Regions from separate parts of the Corynebacterium yudongzhengii genome, predicted to be linked through region 2. Evidence: predicted binding sites of a transcription regulator. Region 2 holds the regulator's gene; the other holds the start of a gene.
The links. Region 2 encodes LexA, which represses DNA repair genes until DNA is damaged. Its sites were predicted from a motif close to CGAACANNTGTTCG; they were not measured.
Positions count from the first base shown of each region.

Region 1 (7,534 bases), 540 kb from region 2:
CCCGAGTAGCCGATGACGCCCAAGATTTCGCCGGGCTCGACGGTTAAGGTGACGTTGTCGACGGCGCGGACGTCGCCGAAGTCCTTCGTGACTCCGCGGAACTCGATGCGCGTGCCGGCCACTACTGAGCCTCAGACTCGAGTCGGTCGAGGATCTCCTGGAGCTCCTCCTGGGAGCGGTCGACGGGCACGGCGGTGCCGCCGGAGGACTCGAGCACGGCCTCCTCGACGGCCGGGTCCTTCCACAGCTCAGCCAGGCGGTGGATCTCCTCGTTGTCCGCGTTATCCGGTGTGGTCACCCAGACGTTGATGTAGGGCTCGGCCTCCTCGTTGGACGGGTCATCCTGGAAGATGGCCTCCTTAGGGTCGATGCCGGCGCGCTCGAGGAAGGAGTTGTTGATGACGGCCGGGTTGCCCTCCTGGTAGACGGCGGCGGTCTGGGCGGCGTCGACCGGGGTGACGGTGACGTCGGAGGCCTCTTCGTCGATATCCGCCGGGGTCGGGTTGATGAGGCCGTCTTCGCGCAGGGTGACCAGGCCGGCCTGGACGAGGACGTTGATGGCGCGGCCCTGGTTGGTGGAGTCGTTCGGGATGGCGATCTCTTCGCCCTCGATGCCGTCGAGCGAGTCATGGCCCTGCCAGAACAGTGCCAGCGGGTAGATCTCGGTGGCGGAGATCGGGGTCAGATCGGCGTTCGAGCCGACGTTGTACTCGGAGAGGAACTGCAGGTGCTGGAACTTGTTGACGTCGATCTGGTCCTGCGCCAGGGCGTCGTTCGGGGTGTTGTAGTCGGAGAAGTCGACGATCTCGATGTCGATGCCCTCTTCCTCGGCAAGATCCGCGAAGACATCCCACTCGCGCATGTTGGTATCGGTGCTGCCGATGCGGATCGGGCCGCCTTCGCCGGGCTCTCCGCCGCCGTCGGCACCGCAGGCGACGAGGGTGGTGGCGCTCAGGGAAACGGCAGCCAGGCCGCCGATGATCTTCTGAAACTTCATGAATGAGTCACCTTTCTGGAGTCGGTGGTTATAACACGCCACCTGCCGAAGCGGTGAGGCACGCGGGAAGGGAGCGCTGAATCTCCTGCCAGAAACTAGCACCCGTTGTACCGCTTAGTCTAGTTGGCGCAACCCTTGCGTGCGAAAAAGCGTTCGATTATGGTGTGGGGCGTGAGATTTAACGGGGGAGTACCACTGAACTGGTCCCGCTTTGAGTGCATCCTCGCCGGGCGGTCAGGGCCTACACCTATACCTGCCAGTACACCTGAGCGTACCCACGGCCCGGCGGGTGTCTCGCGGCCCTTCGCGGAGCTGCACGCCGTGTCCAACTACAGTTTTCTCGGCGGCGCCAGCTCCCCGCGGGAACTTGTCTACCGCGCTCATGAGCTGGGGATTCGGGCGCTCGGCTTGGTGGATCGGGATGGCTTTTACGGGGCGGTGCAGTTCGCGGAGGCGGCTGCGGAAATTAGCATGCCCACCGTGTTCGGCGCGGAGTTAAGCCTCGATCACAGGGTGTTGACGGTGCTCGCCCGCGGCCCGGAAGGCTACCGGCGGCTTTCTCGCCTCATCGCCGAGGCCGCGATGGCCGGCGGGCAGAAAGGTAGTGTCTCGTATCCGGAATTAGAACAGGTGGCCGAGCGACTCAAAAACCATTGCGTGGTGCTCGCTGACCCCTCCTGGGTGGCCGATATTCCCCGCCTGACCACCTGTTTCGGAGTGGACCAGGTGGTTCGTGAATACCCGGTGACCATGCAGCCGAGTGATGCCGATGATCACGTGCTCCTCGATCACTACAACAACCTCCGGGCCATCGCCTCGGCCCGCCCGGCCGCCGCCACCCGCCACCACGCCCGGCTGGCCGGCGCCAAACGCGCGCTGTCCCAGCGCCGCAGCCTCGCCGATCACTACGGCTTCTCCCACCCCATGGGCGCACCCTGGCTCCGCAGCGGCGACCAGCTCGCGCGGATGCTGCCGGGGCGAGAGAAGCTTATCGACGACACCCTAACGCTCGCCGAGGAATGCGCCTTCACCCTCGACCTCGTCGCGCCCCGCCTGCCCGATTTCCCGGTTCCGGAAGGGCACACGGAGATGAGCTACTTGCGCGCTGAGACGTGGCGGCGGGCGCAGCATCGCTACGCCCATCACCCAGAGGCAGTCCGCGATAAAGCCCGCAGCCAGATCGAACACGAGCTGAGCGTGATCGAGCAGCTCAACTTCCCCGGCTATTTCCTCATCGTCTGCGATCTGGTCGATTTCTGCGCTCGCGCGAACATCCTATGCCAGGGCCGGGGATCGGCGGCGAACTCCGCGGTGTGCTTCTCGCTGGGGATCACCAACGCCGAACCTATCGGCGCCGGCCTGCTGTTCGAGCGTTTCCTCTCCCCGGAGCGTGACGGGCCGCCGGATATTGATATCGACATTGAATCCGGCCGGCGCGAGGAAGTCATCCAGTACGTCTACGCCACCCACGGGCGCGAGCGTGCCGCCCAGGTCGCGAACGTGATTACCTACCGTCGCAAAGGGGCACTGCGCGATGCCACCCGGGCGCTGGGCTATCCGCGCGGGGTGGAAGACGCCTGGTCGAAAGGGTTGAGCGCCCCGCCCCAGGACGTCGCCGAGCTCGCCGCCCAGTTCGAACGCCACCCGCGTCATCTCGGGATCCACTCCGGGGGCATGGTCATCTGTGATCGGCCTATCGCCGATGTCGTGCCCACCGAATGGGCCCGGATGGAGGGCCGTTCCGTCATCCAATGGGACAAGGACGACGCGGCGTCGGCCGGGCTGGTGAAGTTCGACCTGCTGGGCCTCGGCATGCTCGAGGCGCTTCACCACATGATTGACCTAGTGGCGGAGGCCGGTGTGCAGGTCAACCTCTGGGAGCTCGACCTCGCCGATGACAAGGTCTACGACATGCTCAGCCGCGCCGACGCCGTCGGCGTCTTCCAGGTGGAATCCCGCGCCCAGCTGGCCACCCTGCCTAGGCTGCGGCCGCGGGAGTTCTTCGACCTCGTCGTCGAAGTCGCCCTCATCAGACCCGGCCCGATCCAGGGCGGTTCCGTGCACCCGTATATCCGCCGCCGCAACGGCGAGGAACCTGTCACCTACGATCACCCGGTGTTAAAGAAAGCGTTGGCGAAAACCCTGGGGATCCCGCTGTTTCAGGAACAGCTCATGCAGATCGCGGTCGATGCCGCCGGCTTCAGCGGCGCGGAGGCCGATTCGTTGCGCCGGGCGATGGGCTCGAAGCGCTCCGTCGAGAAGATGGAGGCACTGCATGCCCGTTTCACTGAGGGGCTGAAAGAGACCAACAACATTACCGGCGAGGTCGCCGAGGTCCTCTGGAACAAGATCGTCGCCTTCGCCGCCTACGGTTTCCCCGAATCGCATGCGCAGTCTTTCGCCTCGCTGGTGTATTTTTCCGCCTGGTTCAAATGCCACTACCCGGCGCAGTTCTGCGTCGGGCTTCTGCGGGCCCAGCCGATGGGTTTTTATTCCCCGCAGTCGCTCATCCAGGACGCCCGCCGCCACGGCATCACCATCCTGCCGGTTTGCGTCAACCACTCCGGTGCGCAAGCCCGGGTCGTCGACGGCGCGATCCGCATCGGGCTCAACCTCATCAAAGGACTCGGGCAGAAGGCGGCCGAAAGGATCGAGGCGCACGCCCCCTATGACTCCGTGGCGGATGTGGCCCGGCGAGCGGAGCTTAGCGTCGCGCAGGCCGAGGCGCTCGCGCGCGCCGGGGCGCTCGATATCTTTGGGCTCACCCGCCGGCAGGCGCAGTGGCAGGCCGGGGTGGCCGCCACCGAGAAACACGGCATGCTGCCGGGGATGTCGGCGATCTCCGCCCCGGCGCTGCCGGGCATGAACTCCTTCGAGATGATGGTCGCCGACATCGCCTCGACCGGGGTGAGCCATGACCGCCAGCCCATGGCAATGCTGCGCTCCCAACTTGCCGCCGCCGGGGTGTGCACGGCCGCGGAGCTTAGCACCGTGGAAGACGGCACGCGGGTACGCGTCGCCGGGGTAATCACCCACCGCCAGCGCCCCCAGACCGCCTCCGGGCTGACGTTTTTGGGGCTGGAAGATGAGACCGGGCTGATCAACGCGATGATCTCCGTCGGGCTCTGGGCGCGCCAAAAGAGGTTGGCGCGCACCGCGAAGGCGCTCATCATCCGCGGCCAAGTCCAGAACGCCTCGGGCGCGGTCACGCTCGTGGCGGATCGCCTCGAAGACATCGACGTCGGGCAGTGGCTCTCACGCGGTGCGCGGGACTTTCGCTGAGACTCTCACCGAGCGCCAGTGGTGCACCACGAGCACCACGGCGAAGATCAGCCCGTAGATCACCGCCATCGTGGCGGAGGTGGCCACGTTCAACACGAGCGCGAAGAAGAACCCACTCGTAGCCGCCACGGCGGCGATCACCAGGGTCCAGATCGTCAGCGGCGCCAGCCGGGTACAGAAGACCTGCGCCGTCGCCGCTGGGGCGATCACCAGCGCGATGACCAAGAGGGCGCCGGCGGCATAGAACGCCGCTGTCACCGTCAGCGCCACGATGAGCATGTACACGCCGTGGATCAGGCCCCGCCGAATCCCCAGCACGCTCGCCCCGTCCGGGTCGAAGGTGGAGATCACCAGCTGAGGCCACAACGCCGCCAACACCACGACGTTGAACAGCAACACCGCCAGCATGATGTAGAGATACGTCGGCCCGAGATCGAGGCCGCCGATCACCAGCCGGTCGAAGGCCACCAGGTTCAAATCCCCGACCAACACGGTGTGGGTATCCAGATGCAGCGAGGCGAACTCGCTGGAGACGATGATGACGCCCACGGCGAAAAGCGCGGGAAACACCAGCCCCAAGGGAGCGTCGCCAGCCACTAACCCGGTGTTTTTCAGCCACTCCGTACCCACGACCACGACCAGCCCCGCGATGGTCGCGCCGAGGAGCAAAAGAGGCGATTGCAGATCGCGGGTAAAGAAATAGCCGAGCACGATGCCGGGGAAGACGGCGTGGCCGAGGCCGTCGATAAGCATGGACTGCTGGCGCAGCACCACGAAAATCCCGGACAGCGCGCTGGTCAGGGCGGTGGCTAAGGCGACTACCCAGACACTGAGGAGGAACATGCCGCCTCCTTTCTCACACCGCGCCGCTGCCGGCGCGCCCGCGGCGAAAGTGTTAGCGAGACCACCATGAGCACGGCCAAAACGATGACGATGATCGGACCGGTGGGCAAAGGCCCGTAGGCCAAGGAGAGATAGGAGCCCACGAGCGAGGCCACCAGCCCGACTACCCCGGAGAGCAGCGCCATCGATGACGGCCTTCCGGTCCACTGGCGGGCGATGACCGGAGGGGTGATCACGAAGGCGACCATCAAGACCAGCCCCACGGTTTTGACGCCAATGACGGTGGCGACCACGATCGACGCGGTGAGCAGAAGATCGAGCACACCTGCCCGAAAGCCCAAAAGGCGCGACTGATCGGGGTCGAAGGTGTGCAGGATGAGTTCCTTAAACACCACCACGACCACCGCGAGCACCACGGCGGAGATCAGCAGCGAGATGTGCAGATCCGAGCGGGTGATCGAGGCGGCGTTGCCGAACAGGTAGTCCTGGATGCCGCCTTTGTCCGGATAAGGGTTTTGGGAAATGTGCTGCATAAGCACCATGCCGAAGCCGAACGTGGTGGATAAGACGATGGCCATGGCGGCGTCGTGGCGCACGGTGGTTAGCCGGGAGATCCACCGGGTGAGATACACCGCTGCGGTGCCCACGATAACCGCGCCCAGAAGAAGGCCCGCGAGGTGGCGCAGCGGCAGGCCGGCGGCGCTTAATGCGAGGAAGGCGATCATGGTGCCGGGCAGGGCGGCGTGGGAGATGACGTCGGCAAGCATCGCTTGGCGACGCAAATACGTAAACACCCCCAACGTTCCCGCGGTGGCGCCGATTATGGCGCTGGTCGCGGTGGTCATGAGGTAGGTGTGGTTGGTCACCATCTGCGCGAATTGTTCCCAGAGGGTCATGCTAGGAAAACTCCGGAAGGTCGTAGGCGTAGGCGAGGGTCGATTGATCGAGGACGTTGCGCCCGGCGGCGACGAGCTCACCCTGTTTGAGCACCACGGCGTAGTCGCACAGCTCGCGCACGGTGCCGAGGTCGTGGTGGACGATCAGGATGGTGGTGTCTCTAAGCTGGCGCAAGACGTCGATAATTGCGGCCTCACTGGCGAGATCGATGCCGGCGAAAGGCTCGTCGAGCACCAGCATCCGGGGTTCCTGCACGAGCGCGCGGGCCAGAAACACCCGCTGGCGCTGCCCGCCCGAGAGCTGCCCGATCTGCCGGTGGGCGAGATCCTCGACCCCGGTCATCTCCATGGCTTTAATAGCTTCTCGACGCTCCCGCCGCCCCGGTCGCCGAAACCACCCCAGGCGGCCGTAGGTGCCCATGAGCACCACGTCGGCGACGGTGACTGGGAAGTCGAGGTCCACCGCGGAAGACTGCGGCATGTACCCCACGAGCCCGCCGGAGGCTAAGACCTCGCGCTGGGGCTGGTCGAAAAACGAGACCGTGCCGCTGTGCGGGGTGAGTCCGAGTATGGCTTTGGCGAAGGTCGATTTGCCGCTGCCGTTGGGCCCGATGAGCCCGGTGATGCTGCCTTCGGGGACCGTGCAGCTGATCTCCTTCAGTGCGCGCGTGGTGCCGTAGGTGACGCTGAGGTCGGTGACAGCCAGCGCGACACTCACCGGTTGAGCTCCTCCGAGATCACGGTGGCGTTGTGCAGCAGCGCGCCGATGTGCGTATCGACGGGCGCCTCCGGGCCCAGCGTGTCCGCGAAGAGTTCCTCATCCGAGATGCGCACGTCGTGTCCGCGCGCGGCGATGGCTTCCTTGAGGGCGGTCACGGCCTGCGGGTTGGCCTGGTTGTCCTGGAAGATGACCGGCACCTCGCGCTCGGCGATGAAGTCGGCGAGCTCGGAAAGCTCGGTGGCCGAGAGGCTGGCCTCGGTGGAGATCACGTCGGTGGCGTGGACCTCGAGGTCGAAGGACTCGCCGAAGTAGTTGAACGCGTCGTGGCCGGTGACCAACACGCGCGGCGCGTCGAGGTCGTTGAGGTGCTCTGCGGCCTCGGCGGCGGCGTCGGCGAATTCCTTCTGGTAGGCCTCGGCGTTGTCCTCGTATTCCTCGGCGTTGTCGGGGTCGATCTCGCGGAGGTGGTCGGCGACGACGTCGATAACCACCGACCACGCCTCCGAAGAGTTCCAGATGTGCGGGTCGTAGTAGTCGTCCTCGCCGGGCAGAAGCATCTCTTCGGGCAGCTCTTCGCCGACGGCCACCTGGCTCTCGCCGAGGGAGGAGAGCTGGTCGGTCATCTGCGCCTCGAGGTTGAGGCCGTTCCACAGCACGGCGTCGGAGTCGCGCAGCTTCTGGATATCGGGGGTGGTCGGCTGGTAGGTGTGCGGATCCCCGCCGGGGCCGACCATGGTGGTGATCTCCGCCTCCGGGGCGATATGCGCCGCGGTATCAGCGAGGTAGCCGGTGGTG
Region 1 is NZ_CP026947.1:484,375-491,908, forward strand. It holds gene C3B44_RS02300 (methionine ABC transporter ATP-binding protein) at 1-122, opposite strand, end outside; gene C3B44_RS02305 (MetQ/NlpA family ABC transporter substrate-binding protein) at 122-997, opposite strand; gene C3B44_RS02310 (error-prone DNA polymerase) at 1,157-4,279, shown strand; gene C3B44_RS02315 (metal ABC transporter permease) at 4,253-5,122, opposite strand; gene C3B44_RS02320 (metal ABC transporter permease) at 5,098-6,018, opposite strand; gene C3B44_RS02325 (metal ABC transporter ATP-binding protein) at 6,020-6,736, opposite strand; gene C3B44_RS02330 (metal ABC transporter substrate-binding protein) at 6,733-7,534, opposite strand, start outside.
Region 1: a site for LexA is predicted at 1,140-1,153, ahead of C3B44_RS02310 (error-prone DNA polymerase). Genes of this name have one in related genera too.

Region 2 (7,534 bases):
GGCCATCGCGGATCTTCACGCGTAGCGCATCAAAAAAGATTACTGGGTAGAACTCGTCGAGTTGACGGTTCTGCCAGATCATCACCTCGTCTAAGACTGCATCGGTAATCGTGCTGATCGTATCCGGGCTCATATCCACCCCCAGGGTGGAGCCAAGATGGTGCTGAATATCACGCACTGTCATCCCACCGGCGTACAGCGAGATGATCATGTCATCGAGCTCTGTCAGCCGGCGTGAGCCCTTGGGCACCATCTGGGCAGTAAACGTGCCGGAACGATCCCTGGGCACGATCCCTTCCAACGCGCCGTGCCCAGAATTGACGGTCTTGGTCTACGACCCGTTGCGGTGGTTACTACCCTGTGTTGGTTCAACCTGGGCCTTCATCGTCCGGTCGGAATGACCGTAGCCCAAATGGGCATCCATTTCCGCCTGCAAAACCAGCGTTAATCGATGCCTGCAACAGGGCTTTGACCAGGTCGCTGGCGTTATCGGTGGACGTCGACAACTCGCCAATCAGCTTGGCGAGCTCAGGATTTTCCATCAGCTTCTCGCTGATCTCGTTGACCTTGTCCTGGTCATGGTTTTTCTTCGTTGTCACCGTTGTCATTATCGGTGAAACTCCTTCTGGATCAGAGCCTCACACACAAATTTCCTGACACCCTCACTCCGTCGGTTTTAGGCGGGCCCGCACGACTGGAGCTCCGCTCGCCGCCGCTCCTCAAATTTGCCCCGACCAATTACGCACGTGCGTAACGCCCGGAGTTTAAGAACCAAGAGCCGGCGATCCACAGACCGTCGAACACCCCCGTCTGGGCCCCTAAACAAAACTACGCACGTGCGTAAAACTCGGACAAACTATGCCACGGCATAGTCCAGCGTCCCGCACGGATCCACCCGCAGAGCCACCCCTGAAAACTCCTCTCACCTTTACGCACGTGCGTAAAAATCAGGGGCCAAGGTAAAAATGTGCCCCAGGTGGCCCAGGCCAATCGGCCTTTCAGTCATCCCCCATTACGCACGTGCGTAATCCCAACGGATAACCCGCCACAACCTTTACACCTGACTTCGGTTGCGGCGACGCATCAAGCGGATCTCGGATTCGAAGTCTTCCGCGCTTTCGAAAGACTTGTACACAGAGGCGAAGCGCAAGTAGGCGACTTCGTCGAGTTCGAGGAGGGGCTCCAGCACAGCGAGGCCAATGTCGTTGGCGTCGACTTGGGAGCTTCCCTGGCCGCGCACGGTCTCCTCAACCTCCTGGGCGAGTTTCTTCAGCGCGTCATCGGGCACATCTCGGCCCTGGCACGCGCGGCGCACGCCCATAATCAGCTTTTCGCGGCTAAAGGGTTCGGTGATGCCATTACGCTTCACTACGAGCAGCACGGCCTTCTCTATCGTGGTGAAACGGCCGTGGCAGCTGCTACATTCCCGGCGCCGGCGAGTGGAGGTGCCGGCATCGATCACACGGGAATCAATGACCCGGGACTGTTCGTTATGGCAGAAAGGGCAGTACACGGCGAACAGCCTCCTCGGTATCGGTCACTCACATGGTGCGATACCTGAGTTTAGTGCCCACTGACCGCAATCAAGGTCTCGGCCGTCTGCTGGGACACCGGCGCCTCCCCCTGCTGGAAACCGAGAACAGAGCCGACCACCAGTACAAATCCACAAACGGTGCCGAGCAGCATTCCGCGACCAATTTCGCGCCGTTGTTCGAAGCGATCCCGCTCTGCGACCTGCGAAGGCGACTGGGCGGTAACCTGCGGGTTTGCCAGTCTCCTACTCAGTGTCCGAACATGTCGTCCACGGCTGGGGACAGCCGCGGTAACGTCCGCATCCCACACCGAGGCAGAGGCTGCCGGAGAGGGACACACAGTACGGGTACGATACGCCGTGGTCTGGGAGTTCATGGTTCTCGCCTTTCCTTTCGTTGTGGTTCGCCGGCAGACTATCGAAGCCAGCGGACACCACATTCATCAATGCGATTGTATGTTCGATTATCGTTTACACGTTCGAAAGATAGCAGGCGTTCGAAAATCTGTCCACACTTGGCCACAATGTCTCGAACATAAAGGCGGTTTCGTGATAGACAGTAGGTAACGATCCCAGCGACGAGGAGTCCAAATGGCTGCATCCAAGAAGAGCCGCCCCCAGCGCGGCAAACCAGACATGTCCACCCTTTCGCCCCGCCAGCGCCGCATCCTGGAGGTCATCCAGGACGCGGTGGTGCTGCGCGGCTACGCCCCCAGCATCCGAGAGATCGGCGACGCCGCCGGCCTCACCTCCACCTCCTCGGTGGCCTACCAGCTCAACGAGCTCGAGAAGAAAGGCTTTTTGCGGCGCGACCCCAACAAGCCACGCGCCGTCGATATCCGGCACCTAAGCGATGAACGCGAGGCGCCGGCGTCGAAGCCCGCGACCGCCCCGAACGGTGAGCAGGCCTCCGCGCCGAGCTACATCCCCGTCGTTGGCCGTATCGCGGCCGGCTCGCCGATCCTGGCCGAGCAAGAAGTGGACAGCTACTTCCCCATGCCGCAGGAGATCGTCGGTGACGGCGAGCTCTACATGCTCAAGGTCATTGGGGACTCGATGAAGCTCGCCGGCATCATGGACGGTGACTGGGTGGTCGTTCGCGCCCAGCCGGTAGCGGAGGAAGGCGAGTTCGTCGCCGCGATGCTCGATGGCGAAGCCACCGTTAAGGAGCTCCACCGCGACTCCACGGGCGTGTGGCTTCTGCCCCACAATGACGAGTTCGATCCGATCCCGGGCGACGAGGCCGAGATCCTCGGCAAGGTGGTGTCGGTCTTCCGCCGGCTCTAAGCCGGCTCTAAGAACGTCCTCTAAAGCCACACGTTTCCTGGCTGATCGGGGGTAATCGGACACCCCCACTGCCCGATTTCGTGCACACTGGGTCTAGTCCCACAGATCCTAACGAAAGAGGGTGACATGTACGCAGAGGAACGTCGCCGGCAGATCGCTTCGCTGACCGCCGTCGAAGGTCGCGTCAACGTCACTGACCTCGCCGATCGTTTCGACGTCACGGCGGAGACCATCCGACGTGACCTCGCCGTGCTCGACCGCGAGGGAGTTGTCCACCGCGTCCACGGCGGAGCGGTGGCCAGTCAGTCTTTCCAGACCACTGAGTCCTCCCTCGATACCCGCTCGCGCTCGGCGCAGGCGGCGAAGCTCGCCATCGCCCGCGCGGCCACCGAGTACCTCCCCGAGGCAGACGGCGCCCTGTTCTTAGACGCCGGCACCACTATCAACGCGTTCGCGGAGCTCATCGCCGAGCGCGCCCAGCGGGCCCGCTGGTCAATCGTGACCAACTCGCTGCCGGCCGCGCTCAAACTGGCCTCCCACAACGCCCCTGACGTGCAACTGCTCGGGGGTACCGTGCGCGCCATCACCCAGGCCGTCGTCGGGGCCACCGCGCTGCGCACCCTGGCGCTGATGCGCGCTGACGTCGCGTTCATCGGCACCAACGCCCTCACGCTGGATCATGGCCTGTCCACCGCGGACTCCCAGGAGGCCGCCGTGAAATCCGCCATGGTCACCAACGCGCACAAGGTCGTGGTGTTGTGCGACTCGACGAAGCTCGGCAACGACTTTCTGGTGAGCTTCGCCGATACTAACGACATCGACGTCGTGATCACCGACGACCGGGCGCCAGAGTCCTTCGTCGCGGCCCTGCGTGACCGCGAGGTCGACGTCGTTATCGCCCGATAGCCGCCAGCGCCTGCTCGCGGGACTCCGTAGCCCCCGCCGCCGACAGGGCGGCCTCGGCCATCGCGCGGCAGTCGTCGAGATCCAACTCAGCCAGCTGGGCGCCGACCGCCGGCAGCGCATTCGCCGCCGCCGACAGCGACGAGACCCCCAGGCCCGTGAGCACGCACGCCAGCCACGGATCGGCGGCGGCTTCGCCACAGACGCCGACGGGGACGTCGTGACGCTTGCCCGCCTCGCAGGTCATCTGAATCAGGCGCAACACCGCCGGCTGCCACGGGTCAGTGAGGTAGGCCAGCTGTGGCGAGAGCCGGTCCGCGGCCATCGCGTACTGGGTCAGATCGTTCGTCCCGATCGAGACGAAGTCCAGCTCCGGCATGATCGTATCCGCCAGCAGCGCGGCGGCGGGAACCTCGATCATCGCGCCGGCGGTCAGGCCTCGCTCGCGGCAGAGCCCGGCGAACCAGGTCGCCTCCTTGCGGGTGGCGACCATCGGCGCCATCACCCACGTCTGCGCCCCCTCGGGGCGGCTCTCGGCGGCCTGGGCGATCGCGTCGAGCTGCCGCGTCATCAGGCCCTCGTTGTTGCGGGCGATGCGCAAACCGCGCACACCCAACGCCGGGTTTTCCTCCTCCTGCAGCGTGGCATAGGCGATCGGCTTGTCCGAGCCCGCGTCAAGCGTACGCACGACCACCTTGCGGTCACCGAAAGCCTCAAAGACCTGCCGGTAGATCTCCGCCTGCTCGTCGACCGCCGGCTCCTTCGCCGCCGAGAGGAAGTTCAGCTCGGTGCGATAGAGACCCACCCCCTCGGCCTGACTCTTGGCGGAGGCGCGGGCCGCCTTCGGATCCGCGACGTTGGCCAGCAGCTGCATCCGGTGTCCGTCGCGGGTGGCGGCCGGACCCTCCCACTGCGCGATAAGCTTCTCGCGCTCGGCGGATTCCGCCACCGCGGCGCGGGCCTTAGCTTCGTCGACGTCACGGGAGATGGTGCCGGAGGCGCCGTCGACTAGGACCTTCTCCCCGCTCGGGATGTCGCGCAGGCTGGTGCCGGTGGCCACGACGCAGGGCACGCCGAGTTGCCGGGCGATGATCGCGGTGTGGCTGGTGGGCCCACCCAGCTCGGTAACCAGTGCGGTGAAGATCTCGGTATCCAAGCCCGCGGTGTCGGCCGGGGCGAGGTCGTCGGCAAAGAGCACGCTGGGCTCGTGGGCATTGGGCAGGCCGGGTTCTTCTTCCCCACGGAGCTCAGCGATGACGCGGTCGCGCACGTCCTTCAAGTCAGTCGTGCGCTCGAGCATGAGGCCGCCAGCCTTTTCGAACATGTCGATGAACTTGTCAGTCGCGTTGACCACGGCGAACTCCGCGCGCTGCAGCGAGCGGACGTTCTTCTTCACCGCCTTGCGCCAGCCGCGGTCGCGCACCATGCCGACGGTGGCCTTCAGGACTTCACCAGCCTCCCCGACCGCCTCCTGTGCCCGGGCTCCGAGGCGCTCGGCCACGGTGTCGGCGGCCTTTTCGAAGCGGGCGTATTCGGCGTCGATGGCATCCTCGGCAATGGGCTCGCCCGCCTCCGGGAGCTCGGGGCGCGGGCGGACCCAGACCGCAGGTGCGTAGGCGACTCCCGGCACCACGCCGGTGCCCTGAATGCTGTCGTTGGTCACGGTGTGCCTTTCTGTCGCGGTACACAGATTCTCTCTGCCCCAGTCTACCCAGCAAACAGAATCAAAACCGTTCGGACATTTCCGGCATTGACATTCGGACATAAAACCACAATGATGGGAAGTGAGACCCACTACATAACGCACGGAGGCGTCCCGTGATTCTCACACTGACCCCCAACCCCAGCATCGACGTGACGCTGGACATGTCGACCACACTCGTCCCCGGCGAGGTCCACCGCGCCGAGGCCGTCAGCCGCACCGCCGGCGGCAAAGGCATCAACGTCGCCCACGCCCTCCACCTCACCGGGCGTAAAACCACAGCACTGTTTCCCGCGGCGATCGACGATCCCTTCCTCACCCTTACCGCCGAGACCGGGCTGCACCACGACGTGGTCACCACCACCGATCGGGTGCGCACCAACTTCACCGTCACGGAGGCCGGCGGGCGCACCACCAAGATCAACGGGCCCGGCGCGCACTTAAGCACGCAGGAGTTCCAGGCACTCATGGATCTCACCACCCAGCACGCCGACAAGGCAGACATGGTGGTGCTCGCCGGTTCCCTCCCGCCGGGCGTGCCTGCGGATTTCTACGTCGACCTGCTGAAGACCTTGCGTGAGCAAAACCCCGAGCTGCCGGTGGCTATCGACACCTCGGATGAGCCGATCCGCGTACTCGCTAAGAACCTCGCCGAGTCCGCGCCCACGGTGATCAAGCCGAACGGCTACGAGCTCGGCCAGCTACTCGGCATCGACGGCGCCGAGCTGGAGCGCTCCGCGGACGCCGGCGACTACACCCCCGTGGCCCAGGCCGCCCGCGAGCTGGTGGCCCGGGGTATCGACGACGTCGTGGTCACCCTCGGCGCGGCAGGCGCGGTGCTGGCCACCGCCGCGGGTATCTGGCAGGCGTCTGCCCCGGCGACCACGGTGCGCTCGACGGTCGGCGCGGGTGACGCTTCGCTCGCCGGCTACCTCATGGGGCGTGCCGACGGCGACCAGCCCCCCGAGCGCCTGCGCCGCGCCGTCGCGTACGGCACCGCCGCGGCCGGACTGCCCGGCACCACGACTCCCCGACCGAGTGACGTAGACCTGATTTCTCCGAAAGTAACGGAACTGATATGTCTGACAAGATTCTCACCGAGGACCTCGTCGTCCTCGACGCTGATTTAGGGCACACAACCGACGAGGTCATCTCGTCGCTCGCCCAGGTGGTCGCCGACGCCGGCCGCTCTGACGACCCCGAGGCGCTCGCCGCGGCCGCCCAGGCCCGCGAGGCCTCCGCCGGCACGGGGGTGCCGGGGAAAGTCGCGATCCCGCATTGTCGGAGCGCGGCCGTCGATAAGCCCACACTGGCGTTCGCACGCCTCAGCCGCGGCGTCGATTTCTCCGGCCCCGATGGCGACGCCGAGCTGGTCTTTCTCATCGCTGCCCCGGAAGGTGGCGGCAAGGCCCACCTCAAGATCCTCTCGAAGCTGGCACGGGCGCTGGTCAAGGGGGATTTCCTCGAGAAGCTGCGGGCGGCGAGTACCCCGGGTGCTATCGTCGCCGCCGTCGACGAGGTGCTCGGCGCCACGAAGGCCACCAAGGCCACAGCCGCTCAGCCCGCCGTGAGCGCGCCGGAGAAGAAGACCGTCGTCGCCGTCACCGCGTGTGCGACGGGTATCGCGCACACCTACATGTCGGCCGACGCGCTGACGCAGGAGGCCGACAAGCGCGAGGACATCGACTTCTTCGTCGAGCCGCAGGGCTCCTCGGGCGGCGAGCCGCTGGCTAAGGAGGTCATCGAGCGCGCCGACGCCGTGATCTTCGCCGTGGATGTGGCGGTGCGGAACAAGGAGCGTTTCGTCGGCAAGCCGGTGGTGCAAGCCCCCGTCAATCGCGGCATCAACGCGCCCGGCGCACTTCTCGACGAAGCCCTCGCCGCCGCCGACAACCCGGACGCCCCGCGGGTGACCGTAAGCCGCACCGAGCAGGCGGAATCGGGTGGCGGGGCGCAGCACGAGAGCTGGCCGAAGCGCATCCAGCAGGCCGTGATGACGGGTGTGTCCTACATGATCCCGTTCGTCGCCGCCGGTGGCCTGCTGCAGGCGTTCGGCTTTTTGGTCGGCGGCTACGAGGTGGCCGACGAGTGGGAGCAGGCCGCGACGTCGT
Region 2 is NZ_CP026947.1:1,024,795-1,032,328, reverse strand. It holds partial or broken gene C3B44_RS04755 (IS256 family transposase) at 1-608, opposite strand, end outside; gene nrdR (transcriptional regulator NrdR) at 1,055-1,513, opposite strand; gene lexA (transcriptional repressor LexA) at 2,123-2,818, shown strand; gene C3B44_RS04740 (DeoR/GlpR family DNA-binding transcription regulator) at 2,945-3,724, shown strand; gene ptsP (phosphoenolpyruvate--protein phosphotransferase) at 3,711-5,384, opposite strand; gene C3B44_RS04730 (1-phosphofructokinase family hexose kinase) at 5,540-6,553, shown strand; gene C3B44_RS04725 (PTS fructose transporter subunit IIABC) at 6,502-7,534, shown strand, end outside.